3 regions of the Halomonas sp. 113 genome follow, and region 3 is predicted to be linked to each of the others. Evidence: predicted binding sites of a transcription regulator. Region 3 holds the regulator's gene; each other region holds the start of a gene.
What was found. Region 3 encodes PhoB, which activates phosphate uptake and scavenging genes when phosphate is short. Its sites were predicted from a motif close to TGTCATANNNNTGTCANA; they were not measured.

Region 1: the regulator PhoB is predicted to act here: its motif matches at 2,188-2,205, upstream of YERSI8AC_RS03660 (CYTH domain-containing protein).
Region 2: the regulator PhoB is predicted to act here: its motif matches at 1,822-1,839, upstream of YERSI8AC_RS02575 (esterase-like activity of phytase family protein).

Annotation. Positions count from the first base shown of each region.
Region 1 is NZ_LR881453.1:744,154-748,463, forward strand. It holds gene YERSI8AC_RS03650 (5'-nucleotidase, lipoprotein e(P4) family) at 1-180, shown strand, start outside; gene YERSI8AC_RS03655 (ion transporter) at 299-1,216, opposite strand; gene YERSI8AC_RS03660 (CYTH domain-containing protein) at 1,268-2,167, opposite strand; gene YERSI8AC_RS03665 (TIGR00153 family protein) at 2,305-2,985, shown strand; gene YERSI8AC_RS03670 (inorganic phosphate transporter) at 2,996-4,261, shown strand.
Region 2 is NZ_LR881453.1:500,216-504,525, reverse strand. It holds gene YERSI8AC_RS02575 (esterase-like activity of phytase family protein) at 1-1,733, opposite strand, end outside; gene bfr (bacterioferritin) at 2,079-2,561, opposite strand; gene YERSI8AC_RS02565 ((2Fe-2S)-binding protein) at 2,753-2,959, opposite strand; gene YERSI8AC_RS02560 (RDD family protein) at 3,118-3,591, opposite strand; gene lptG (LPS export ABC transporter permease LptG) at 3,659-4,310, opposite strand, start outside.
Region 3 is NZ_LR881453.1:5,249,375-5,253,684, forward strand. It holds gene YERSI8AC_RS24405 (hypothetical protein) at 175-489, opposite strand; gene phoR (phosphate regulon sensor histidine kinase PhoR) at 802-2,088, opposite strand; gene phoB (phosphate regulon transcriptional regulator PhoB) at 2,091-2,780, opposite strand; gene ubiA (4-hydroxybenzoate octaprenyltransferase) at 2,906-3,796, opposite strand; gene YERSI8AC_RS24425 (chorismate--pyruvate lyase family protein) at 3,832-4,310, opposite strand, start outside.

The DNA.
Region 1 (4,310 bases), 4.5 Mb from region 3:
GATTCCCTTCACGATTTCGCGGGTGACTTCGCGGGCGCCGACCTTGACCAGCAGCATGCGCTTGTTGAAGAGAATGCCGAGCGTTTTGGCAACGATTGGATCGTGTTCCCCAACGCTACTTACGGTGCCTGGAGCGAGGCTGAGTTAGACGCCTGGGAAGCCCCGCACGAAGTGGAGTGATCGGTTAGATAACCACTCCATACCGCATTAAATAAACGCTGCGCGCCCCAGATTTGGCTATTTTGTTTGACGATTTAGCTTAGCTGTCTTGGGGCGCGTTTTTGTCTTAGTTCTTGTCTTAGTTCTTGTCTTCGTCACTCTCGTGGCGATTTTCTTGAGCGTCATCTGTTTTGTCGTCATCCTTCTTGCGCGGGTCTTCGCTGTCTTCATCCAGCCAGGTGCCGCAGCGTAGGCAGTAGCGGGCGCGTTTTTCATGGCGTTCGTGACCGCAGCCGGGGCAGGCTTCTTCGGAGTAACGCTCTTCACGGATCGAGCGAATCACCTGAGCGGAAAACACCCCGGTGGGCACGGCAATGATCGAGTAGCCGAGCAGCATGAGTACCACCGTAATCGATTTACCCAGCGCAGTAGCGGGGACGATGTCGCCATAGCCGACGGTGGTCATGCTGACAATGGCCCAGTACATCGACATCGGAATACTGGTGAAGCCCGCCTCAGAGGATTCGATGGTGTACATCAGCGCCGCGAACAGGGTAATCACCATTAATATGGCGCTAAAAAACAGCAATATCTGGCGCATGCTGCGTTTAAGGGCATCCATTAAAAGACGCGCCTCGCCGACAAACTCCATCAGGCGCAGAATACGAAAAATGCGCAGTACTCGCAGCAGACGAACGATCACCAATCCATGGGCGCCTGGTACCAAAAGCACTAGCCATGGGGGCAACACGGCAATCAAGTCGACGATCCCGTAAAAGCTTCTTAAATAGAGCGTCGGCTTTTCCAGGCAGTAAATGCGCAAGATCAGCTCAATGCTGAACAATAGCGTGAAGACCCACTCAAGATAGAAGAATAGCTCACCGTACCGCTCGGCATAAGTCTCGATACTGCCCAGCATAATGACCGCAACGCTGAGTAGAATCGCCACAATCAAGGCGATATCAAAAGCTTTTGCTCCCGGCGTGTCAGACTCAAATATGATATGAAACAGGCGGGTGCGTAGGCCTTCCGCGCCGGGGGTTAAGTTTAAATTCATTGCATCATCCTGAAGTGGACCTCAATGCCGTCCTGAAAAGTGCGCTAGGACCTAGCGTAGCGCGGTTTGGTACGCCAAGCGATGGGCGAGCGCTAACGCCGCTTTACCGTAGGCTGCATTGGGCTGGCCGTCCGCATCGAGCGCGCCAGGCAGCGCCTGGGCATAAGCGCGTGCGGTGGCATCCAGTTCGGGATGTTCGGCGAGAGTGGCCAGCGCCTGCTGGGCATCGTTTAAAAAGCTGGCTTGTTGGCTGTCGTGGTAGGCGTCCAGCGCCAGCGTGGCACGGTGCAGCCACTCTGCCGGGGAGTGCGCTTCGGGGAGCGGCCAGTGTTGGCTACTAAGCGCATTGCCACGGGCCGCCTTGCTACTGTCCGAGGGTCGCAGGGGTACCTGTTCAGCAAGGGTCAATGCCAGCGCCCACAGAGCTTCAGGCTCGCCGCCTTTTAATTCGAGCTCTGCTTCGCGAATCGGCGTGCGGTAGTCACCGCTAATAATTTCGCCTTCATCCAATACCAGCTCGACATGACTCTCCTGACCTTGTCCGCCCTCTTTTAGCTGCCAGCTACGCCGTGTGAAATCGGTGCTGAGTTGGGGAGCGAGGGCATCTAGCACACCGCTAAGTTCGCCTTGAAAAGGGGGGAGTTTGGCAATTGAAGCGAGATCCAACTGCGGACCAGCCACTTGCCACTCCCACTCTTCGCGCTGGGAAAGCCCGCCACCACCTTGGCCAGCGGTTTTCACCGTTTGCAGCACCTGGCCGTCTACCTGGCGAAGTCGCAGCGCAATATGTGCTTTCGCCAGATCACCCTGAGGGGTATCAAAGTAGGTATTGGTCAACGTTTGTTTACGCACGGCGTGTGAAGCGAGATACGGGTGTTGAGTCAGCGCCGCAGGCCCTGTCGGGGCAAGGGCCAGTTTAAGTTCCACTTCCATGGGGTTTGGGCTTTTCATGACGCTAGCCACCTCGTTATCGTGACATTTAAATGAATATTTGATTACATTTGTGAACTTTTCATGACGGCGGCAGGCGCACTCTTTATACTGGCGCCGCCATTTCCAGGCTCCCCGAAAACAGGCTAAAAGGCATTATGGTTACCTCCAATCCTTTTTCTTCGATGTTTGGCCGCTCGCCATTCCAGCCGTTATTGGCCCATATCGTCAAGACGAATGAGTGTGCCGATCAGCTGTTGCCGTTTTTTGAAGCAACCCTGGTTGATGACTGGGACAAAGCGGCTGAGCTGCGCGAAAACGTCACCCGCCTAGAGCATGACGCCGATACGCTGAAAACAGAACTACGGTTGAACCTGCCCAACACCATGTTTCTTCCGGTGTCGCGCTCCGATCTGCTTGATCTGATCAGCGTGCAGGACAAGATCGCCAACAAGGTGCGTGACATTACCGGCATTATGCTGGGGCGTAAAATGCGCGTGCCGGATGAGCTGGCCGCGCCGATGCGCGACTACATTCGAACCAGCGTTGCCTGCGTGGCGCAAGCGCGTCAAGCGCTAGAAGAGCTCAAGGATCTGCTCGAGTCCGGCTTTGGCAAAAATGTCTCGGATGTGATGCAGAAGATGATCCGTGAGCTGCACACTCTCGAACACCAAGCCGACGACCAACAGATCACCATTCGCCGCCAGCTGTTCAAGCTTGAGAGCCAGCTACCACCAGTGGACGTGATCTTTCTCTACAAGATCATTGAATGGGTTGGCGAACTATCCGACCGCGCCGAGCGCGTGGGTAGCCGTCTGCAGATCCTGACTGCCCGCTAAGGGGACTTTCATGCTGATTATTGCCCAGCACGGTGAAATCTTTATCATCCTGGCCTGTTTGTTTGGCTTTTTCATGGCCTGGGGCGTTGGCGCCAACGACGTGGCCAATGCCATGGGAACCTCGGTGGGGTCGAAAGCGATCACCATCAAACAGGCTATCCTGATTGCGGTCATTTTTGAATTCCTGGGTGCCTGGCTAGCCGGTGGCGAAGTTACCAATACGATCCGTAAAGGTATTATCGACCCCGAACTGCTACAGGACGACCCACAATTGCTGGTCTACGGCATGCTGGCAGCCCTGCTGGCGGCGGGGACATGGCTGCTGGTGGCCTCCATGAAAGGCTGGCCGGTTTCCACGACGCACTCGATTGTCGGCGCGATCGTAGGCTTTGCGGTTGCAGGGCTAGGCCCTGCCACGGTGGACTGGGGTGCGGTAGGCAAGATTGCCGCCAGTTGGGTGGTCTCCCCCTTGTTGGCAGGTACCATCGGTTTCGTGCTGTTTAAATCGGTACACCACCTGATTTTCGAGGACGCCAACCCGTTCACGGCCGCCAAACGCTACGTACCCGGTTATGTGTTTCTGGTGGGCTTCATCGTTTCGATGGTCACGCTGACCAAAGGGTTATCTCATGTGGGGTTGGATCTAACCTTCAATCAGAGCCTGTTGTTGTCGATCCTGCTGGGCCTGGTGATCATGGGTATTGGCCTGATCATGCAGCGGCGTATCAAGTTCGAGCACAATACCAACGACCACTTCGGCTATGCCAATGTTGAGCGTGTGTTCGGCGTGCTGATGATCTTCACCGCCTGCGCCATGGCCTTTGCCCACGGCTCCAACGATGTGGCGAATGCGGTTGGCCCACTGGCGGCAGTCATCAGCGTGGTGCAAACCGGCGGTGAAATTGGTGGTTCCGCACTGGTGCCCTGGTGGGTACTCGTATTGGGTGGAGCTGGTATCGTAGTGGGCTTGGTCACCTACGGCCATAAGGTCATCGCTACCGTGGGTACCGGGATTACGGAACTGACCCCCAGCCGTGGCTTTGCCGCTACCCTGGCGGCAGCCACGACGGTGGTGCTGGCCTCGGGCACTGGCCTGCCGATTTCCACCACCCACACCCTGGTCGGCGCGATTCTTGGGGTGGGGCTGGCACGCGGCATGGCGGCATTGAACCTGCGGGTCATCGGCACGATTGCCATGTCATGGCTGATCACGCTACCAGCAGGCGCTGGCCTGGCGATTCTGTTCTTCTTTATGTTCAAGGGTATGTTCGGCTAACGAATAATAAACAGCACTTGTAAACGTAGTACGCCAAGGCTCGAAAGGC
Region 2 (4,310 bases), 4.7 Mb from region 3:
CGCTGCACCGCCAGCCACAGTTGATCATCAATGCGCGTGACGCCTTCTAATCCCCACTTCAATGCCTGTTGAGCGAGCGCCTCGGGCAGTGCAATTCCTTGGATAATCTCGCCGTCGGAACCCACATGATAAAGGGTGTTGGCAAGGCCTTTGTCGTTACCTTCGGAAGCGACCCAGAAGCCACCTTCACCATCGGTGGTAATGCCTTCCATATCCAGCCCTAGCGCAGGCTCACCGTTGCGGGTCACGTCCAGTGCTGCCGTAATCCGCGCCGGGGAGGCTGAGGGGTCGATGGTAAAGATGCGCGGCTGGGCGCTGTAGAAGCTGTCGTTGACCGCGTAGAGCATGTCATCAGCGGCGACCAAACCGGAAAGTGCGCCCCAGCCGATCAGTTCATCAGCGCCCGCCGAGGTCAGGGTGGGATAGACCGCTGGCGCATCCTGGTATTGATAAATCATGACATGGGCGCGGGGGCCGCCGTCTTCGCCCAGATCCCCTTCATTGGCGGTGGCTAACAGGCCACGGCTGGGAATCGCCACGGCGCCTTCGGGAGACAGGCCCGAGGGCAGTAGCTGGGTGAGCTGCGGTTCGGCCAGGTTGCTAACGTCATAAACGCCCACCAGCGAGCCGCGCTCGGAAAGCAGGAAGACATAGGGCGTACCTTCGAACACCGCAAACTCCATCCCCTCCGGCTCGCTGCCTTTGGCATCCGAACGCTTATCGGGGTAGTGACCCGCTTCAATCACCGCGCGCTCGAATGAAGTACCTGACTCGTATACCACCTCGCCACGCTTGTTGAAGATCGTCCAGCCGCGCGCGCCGCCATCCATATCGCCTTCGTTGGCAATAGCGAAGTGGTCGTTGTCGATCCACTGCAAAGCGTCCGGCTCACGCAGGCGCTCGGCTTGCTGCTCGTTGAAAATCAGCGCACCGTCATCGCTGGCGTCAATGCCGTCCAGGTCGACAGTCCCGGCACTGAAATCCGCCACCACCTTTCCGGCGTAGTCGAGCACCACCAGGTGGTTGTTCTCCTGCACGGTGACGACGGTCTCACCCAGGGTATTGATATCGACAAACTCCGGCTCGGGATCCTCGGGGGAGATCTCAGCGAGCCCGGTTACGTCGGCGTAGAGCAGGCTGTCACAGTTAACCAGCCCTTCCGCATTGATCTTCACCAGAGCCACGGAACCGCCGGGCATCTGCGGTACACGTCCATCGCCCGCCTCTTCGTCGCGTTCGTTCTCAATGGCGACAGCGACAAAGCGCCCATCGGGGGCCGCAGCGGAAGCTACACTATCGGGCTGTCCGTCCAGCGGGCAGGAGGCGAGTATCTCGCCACTGGCTAAATCGACCGTGCGCAGCTCACCGGAAGGCTCGCTGTAGGAAACCGATGTATTCACTCCGACATAGGCCATATTGCCGAGCACCGATACGGCCGTAGGCTCGCCGTCCATAACGATATTACCCAGCGGTTGCGGATTAGCCGGGTCACTGATATCGATGCGCCCGATCACGCCCAGCGGGCTATCGGTATACACCAGCGTCATGCCATCACCGGAGGCAGCAATGATTTCAGGCGCGGTCTCGCGTGTACGATCCTCGCCCTCAGCCATATTATCGGGAACCGCAAAGCTGGCGATGCGGTTGAAATGTTTATCTGCCGCGCCTGCCGCTTGCGTGGCGGCCAGCACAACAGCCAGCGCCAACAGGGTTGGTCTGCGTTTGAGTATCATGATGGAGTTAATCCCTTGCCTAAGCTTAAGAAACGACTGATTAAGTTATTAAACTTGCTATGTCCGATTAACCATCCAACATCATAACGATGTCAGGCTTATGACACTCACTGGCTAAGTTAGCGCCGTTGGCTATCGGCACACCTCAGCGCGAAATCCAGGTTGCCGCGAAGATGGGTAAGTAGTGAAGGAACGCATAGGGGAAAAGGGAAGCAGGAAAATCGATAGGTTAAAGGAGACCTTAGAACGAAAGCAGCCAGTCAATTAGCCCTGACTGGCTGCTTTTTAGCTAGTTTTGGTTGCTAGCTTACTTCTATACATACGCGACATACGCGCGATAGCGTTTTACTCGTCGCCTGCCATCTGCATTTGGCGTTGCATGTAATTCTGAATACCCACCTTGTCGATCAAACCAAGTTCCGTTTCGATGTGATCGATATGGTCTTCTTCGTCGGCGAGCAGATCGCGGAGCATGTCGCGGGTAACGTAATCTTTAACGCTTTCACAATAGGTGATGGCTTCGATGTAGTCGTTGCGGCCATCGTGCTCAATTTTTAGATCGCTTTCGAGCATTTCTTTGACGTTTTCGCCAATGTGCAGCTTGCCCAGGTCTTGCAGGTTGGGAATGCCTTCCAGGAATAGGATACGCTCGATGATCTTGTCAGCGTGCTGCATCTCTTCGATGGACTCATCGTATTCCCACTTGGCGAGTGCTTTTAGGCCCCAGTCTTTGTACATCTTGGCGTGCAAAAAGTACTGATTGATCGCAACCAGTTCGTTGCCGAGCGCCTTATTGAGATGCTCAATAACTTTCGTATCACCTTTCATGACGTCACCTTTTCTACTGTAATGCTGATGTTTAATCTAGTTTAGACAATACGATCAAGCAGTTACGTTTGGAGAAGAGTATAGGCGCAAATAGCTATACCCCCAGCGTTTCTGAGAGTATAGATAAGATGATTAAAAGTTCAAGCAAATCAGTTATTTGCTAAAGATAACCCTAACAATAGTGATTCGCGTCACACGGCGTAGGCAAGGCCCATATCGGCTTCTTGACGTGCTTCCTGAACGGCATCGCGGGTAATTGATTTAGCGTAGCACGCGCACTTACCGCACTGCGTTGCGCAGCCGGTTGCCTCGCGTACTTCTCGCCAGCTGCGCGCTCCATCGCTAACGTGCTGGCGAATCTGATGATCGGTTACTCCCTTGCACACGCAAACGTACATGGCGACACCTCATAAAAATCATGAGATGAATGTAAATGATTCGCATACATCTTATCAAGTAGAAATGACTGCTTTTTGCTATCCATTCGTCTTAATAAGCAAGAGCCGCAAAATAACGTACTGGCGTAAAAGCACTTTTTGCCCCATGCCAGCTGCAATTATTTTTTCGGCAAAACCACCGTTTGCGTGTTGGAAGCAATATCCGGCCAGCTACGCCGCTGTTTATCGAACAGCACCCATAAGTAGCCCAAACCAAATGCCAGTAGCGAGAGCCACGCCACCGCACAGCGAATCAGGCACTGCTTCAAGTTCAGCGAATAGCCATCTGCTGCCTGCACCCGCAGCCGCCACGCCTGCATACCCAAGGTCATACCTCCGCGTGACCAGGAAAAAACAAAAAACAGCGTGACAAAAAACACCAGCATGAGGCGCAGGCTCCAAATATCGCTGGCCGTCGTGCCAATCTCTTCGGGCTGCTGACCAAGCACATAACGGAAAAACAGCATATGCACGACGGTCACCGCAATCCAAATCGCGGTGACCAAAAAGCCGTCATACAGCATGGCGCCCAGTCGTCGGCCAAGGCCGGCTGGCCATACGCTGTCCAACTGAGTAAAGCGTCGTGTTTGCATAGTTCTCTTCGTGGTTGCTGGCTGTTTCTGGACGATACGAGGCTGTGATGGCTAACTATTGCGGCCATTAACCATTGCGACGTAGAAAATAGATCCCGACCCCGGCGCAGGCCAGAGTCGGCACCAGTACGGCCCAGACGGGTGAAAAGCCAAATATCGTCGAGGCGGGCGCCAGTAGATCCTGAACGTACTTAAAGCTCAGCCCAGTGACAACGCCATAAAACACCCGAGTACCAGCGGCCACGGTGCGCAGCGGGCCAAATACAAAGGAGGCGGCAATCAGCACCAGCGACCCCATGGTGAGCGGCATCAGCATCTTCTGCCAAAAATAGAGCAGTGCCTGATCATTCTGCAGGTTCTGCTCTTCAAGGAACTGGGCATAGGCCCAAAGCTCGCTGGGCGCCTGACTCTCAATATCGCGCAGCAGCCTCTCTAGCTGGGTGGGGGTGAAAGAGGTGTCCCAGCCCATGCTTGCCGTCTGCTCAGACTCAGTGTGATCGTCAAAAATACGCGTGGTGGCGACGTTTTCCAAACGCCAGGCATCGTTTTCCCAGTGTGCGCGCTGAGCGTAAGTGGCTTCGACCAGTTGGCGGTCATCAAAGCGATAGCGGGTTAAATCGAGCACGACGTTATCCGCGCGAATTGCCCCAAAACGGTAGACGCTGTCACCCTCTATCTGCCAGCCGCTGCGACTGGTCAACACAGCGCCTTCACCCTGG
Region 3 (4,310 bases):
TAGCTTCCACTCCTTGTGCGGGGCTCCAACCTTGGAATTAACCCTGACTAGTGTTCTGATTGCCTACTGATTCATCCGTGAATCTTAAAAGCATTCTTGCTTTTGTAACATCCTGTTAATCGCTTATTCATTCTCTGAAAAAGCTTTTAATGATATCTAAAAGGTCATTGATAATTAGCTACCGCCATTTTCTTCTACAAGCTCATCCTTATCATACTCAGCATCGTCTGAGTGACTGCTTGATTGCGGATCCATGTCGCTGGCACCATCACCTTCGTCATGGGTTAAATCGTCAGTCATGTCTGTTGTATCACTGCCAGTTGAACTACCGGTACCTTGGGAATCCATCGGTTGCTCGTCAGCGGTAATACCTTGGTTTTCGTCAATCGCCGAATTTTTATCGGTTTGTGCAAAAGCTAATGGGCTTGCCATCAGACCAAAAGATACACCTAAAATGCCAGCTTTCTTGAGAAAATCCTTGGACGTCATATCCTACCTCCGGATCGCTGTTTAGTACTGCTTAATGAAGAAAGAAAGGCTTACTGAGAAGCCAGCAATTCCTGCGGTCATCTTCCTTCAATCTGTACTCTGCAGAAGGCATGCCAAAAAACTGAAGAATATAAATAAAAACAACAAAATCATATTCTTACTTAAAAATAAGTTATGCCAAAAAGGCATCAACTGAGTCACGACACAACGCTTTGAGCTGTGTAAAAATGGCACATGGGTAAAGCTTTACCAACCTTGCATGCCAATATTGCACATTGTTACAAATATTATGCGATGGGATGACTTGCTAAATTAAACAAGACGCGAGGGGGGGAAGGCGCAGCGAAACAACGCACCCTTGCCGGGAAGGGACTCAATTTGTAGTTGCGCATCGTGGCGCAACAGCACGTGCTTAACGATCGCCAAGCCTAAACCTGTGCCGCCAGTCGCAGTGCTGCGCCCCTTATCAACACGGTAAAAGCGTTCAGTTAGTCGGGGAATATGAACGGGATCAATCCCTTCACCGTTATCTTCCACATCGATATAGCCGCCACCAGTAGCGCTAGCTTTCCAACGCAGGGTGATTTGGCTGCCAGCAGGCGTGTAGCGAACCGCATTAAAGGCAAGGTTAGAGACGGCGCTGCGAATCTCCTGTTCACTGCCTAACAGTCGGGCATCGCTCTCAAGGGCGACGGTAATGGTATGACGTTGATGCGATAGGGCCAGCGCATCATCACAAACGCTTTGCAGTAAAGGCTCGAGTGACAGTGGATGATGATCTTGGCCGCCCTGGTCAATTTCCAAACGCGAGAGCAGCAATAAATCGTTGACCAGATTCTGCATCCGCTGGGTCTGTTCCTGCATTTGCTGAATACTACGTCCCAAGCGCGGCGGAAGCTGGTCGGAGATATCACTGTAGGTTTCCAAATAGCCGGAGAGAACGGTCAGCGGCGTACGTAACTCATGGGAAACGTTGGCGACAAAGTCGCGCCGCATCTGCTCAAGACGATGCAAGCGGGTGATATCGCGAGCCATCACTAAGCGTTCGTCGTCACCGTAGAGGGTAATTTGATACTGCAGGATTCGCCGTTCATCAATCGGTGAGGTGAGCGTTAACGGCTCACTGTAGTTACGCGAATTAAAATAGCTGATAAAGCCTGGGTCGCGCAGCAGGTTGGTAATGTGTTGACCACGATCATGGGCGGTTTGTAGCCCCAGCATGGCGGTGGCGGCGCTGTTCCACCACTCCAAATCACCGTGGCGATCAAGCATGACCACGCTATCACGCATTGCTTCAGACGACTCTTGAATACGTGCCAAAGTAGCCCGCAGACGGCTTTGGGTGATGCGCTGACTTTTTTGATAGCGGTATAAACGATCGAATAGCTCGCCCCACATCCCGCGAGCGGCAGGCGGTTCATCGTTAGGGTGGAGGGTGAGCCACAAATAGAGTTCGCGTAACTGTCGTAAGTGGTAAAACAGGCATCCCGCAAGCCCTGCTGCGAGCCCCAGCCCAGCCGAGCCCAACAGCCAGCCCAAGCAAGTGCCCAGCGTGGCCAGCCACGCTATTCGCCACAGCTCACGACTCCATAAACGCACATTTACACCCGTGCAGAGAAACGGTAACCGGTACCCCGAACCGTTTGGATCAGGTTTTGATGCACGTCACCCAGCGCTTTACGCAAGCGGCGGATATGCACATCGACCGTGCGCTCTTCAACGTAAACATTGCCGCCCCACACTTGGTCAAGCAGCTGGCTACGTGTGTAAGCGCGCTCTTGGTGAGTCATAAAAAACTGCAGCAAACGGTACTCGGTGGGGCCCATTTCCAGCGCTTTGCCGTGGGCACTTACCCGGTGGCTCACCGGATCAAGCAGCAGGCCGTTAATCTCAATCGGGTCTTCAACGCCACGTGGCGTCGCACGGCGCAGCACCGCTTTTAGCCGTGCCACCAATTCCCGGGGTGAAAAGGGCTTGGTGATATAGTCATCGGCACCGGCTTCAAGCCCTTGAATTTTATTATCCTCTTCGCCTTTCGCGGTGAGCATAATAATCGGGATTTCAGCGGTGGTTTCTTCACGCTTTAGGCGTCTCGCCAGCTCAATACCGCTAGTGCCGGGCATCATCCAGTCCAGCAGCAGTAAATCGGGTTGGTGGTCGACCACCATGGCATGGGCATCCTGGGCGTTATCCGCTTCGAGCACGCGATAGTCAGCCATTTCCAGCGCTACCGCGATCATCTCGCGAATCGACGCCTCATCATCGACAATCAGAACGGTCTTGGCGGTCATACCAGAGCCTCACGGTGTTCAAAGAAACTAGTTCAAAGAAAAACAGTTCAAAGATAAACAGATCAATGACATGTCAGTGACGATAACACCATGACTTGATGACAATTACATGACAATCGCCTCGATCAGCCAGCCGCAGGCCACCAACTTAGCGCGATACCGGCAAAAATCAGCAGTCCCGACCAGTGATTATTGAGAAACGCCTGGAAGCAGGCATCCCGCTCCTGGTCGCGAATTAAGCGCTGCTGATGCAGAAAAGTCGCTGCCATTGCCGCTAGCCCTAACCAGAAGAAACCACCTAAACCAACCCACCAGCCTACCCAAGCCAGCAACCCCAGGGTGGCTAGCTGGAGTAAGCCGATAATCAAACGATCCGCATTTCCAAACAGCACGGCCGTCGATTTAATGCCAATTTTTAAATCGTCGTCGCGATCGACCATGGCGTACTGGGTATCGTAGGCCACTGTCCAGCACACATTAGCGCAGAATAGCAGCCATGCTTCCAGCGGCACGTGGCCGAGCACGGCGCCAAAAGCCATCGGAATTGCCCAGGAAAAAGCCGCGCCCAGCACCACCTGAGGAAAGTGGGTATAGCGCTTCATAAACGGATAAATAATCGCCAGCAGCACCCCGCCCAGCGAGAGCAGCACCGTAAACCAGTTGGTCAGTAATACCAGAATAAACGCAGCGGCCACCAGGGCGATAAACAGCAGTTGAGCTTCGGTTTCGCTGATACGGCCCGTCGCTAGCGGACGTTGTTTTGTGCGTTTCACATGCCCATCGAAGTGGCGATCCGCATAGTCATTGACCACGCAGCCCGCAGCGCGCATCACATAAACGCCGGCCACAAAAATCAGCAGCACATTTCGCCCTGGTACACCTTCCGCAGCCACCCATAATGCCCACAGCGTCGGCCACATCAAAAGCCATGTGCCTATCGGCCGATTCAAGCGCATCAGCTGTAAAAAATCTGCCACGCGAGCCCATCCCTTCGGCCGCAACAGTGAACGATCCATGCTTACCTCACGAAGAATAAGATGCAGGCGCTAGCCTAGCGCGAAGGCAGGCCAAGATCATCCGCCATCGCCGTCAAAAAATACTCTTGCACTAATAATGACAGACTGCCGTGCTTACAGCCGTGATAAAAAACAGAGCGCCTTCCCCAGGCACAGCCTTCCTGTATGCCGTTGACGCTAGCAAACTGGGGGGAATGCGTCGTTACTTCCAATGGCCCACGCACTAAACCCGGCTGGCGAAATAGCCAACTACCTAGCGAGCGCTCGCCCAAGCACTCTAGCCGTTGGCCCTTTACCTGTGAGAGCGGGGCGACCGAGCGCGCCACCACCCATGGCGTTCCATCTAAGCACAGCGCCACTTCCCGCAGCCAGGCGTAACGCTTGGCACCAATGCCCAGCGCCTGAGCCTCATCCTGGCGCGGCCAACCAACCCCCTGGCGCAGCAGTCGTACTCGAAACGGCTTCTCGCCACCTGCGACCATTAAGCGGGCGGTTAACGAGTCGGTGGAGGCAA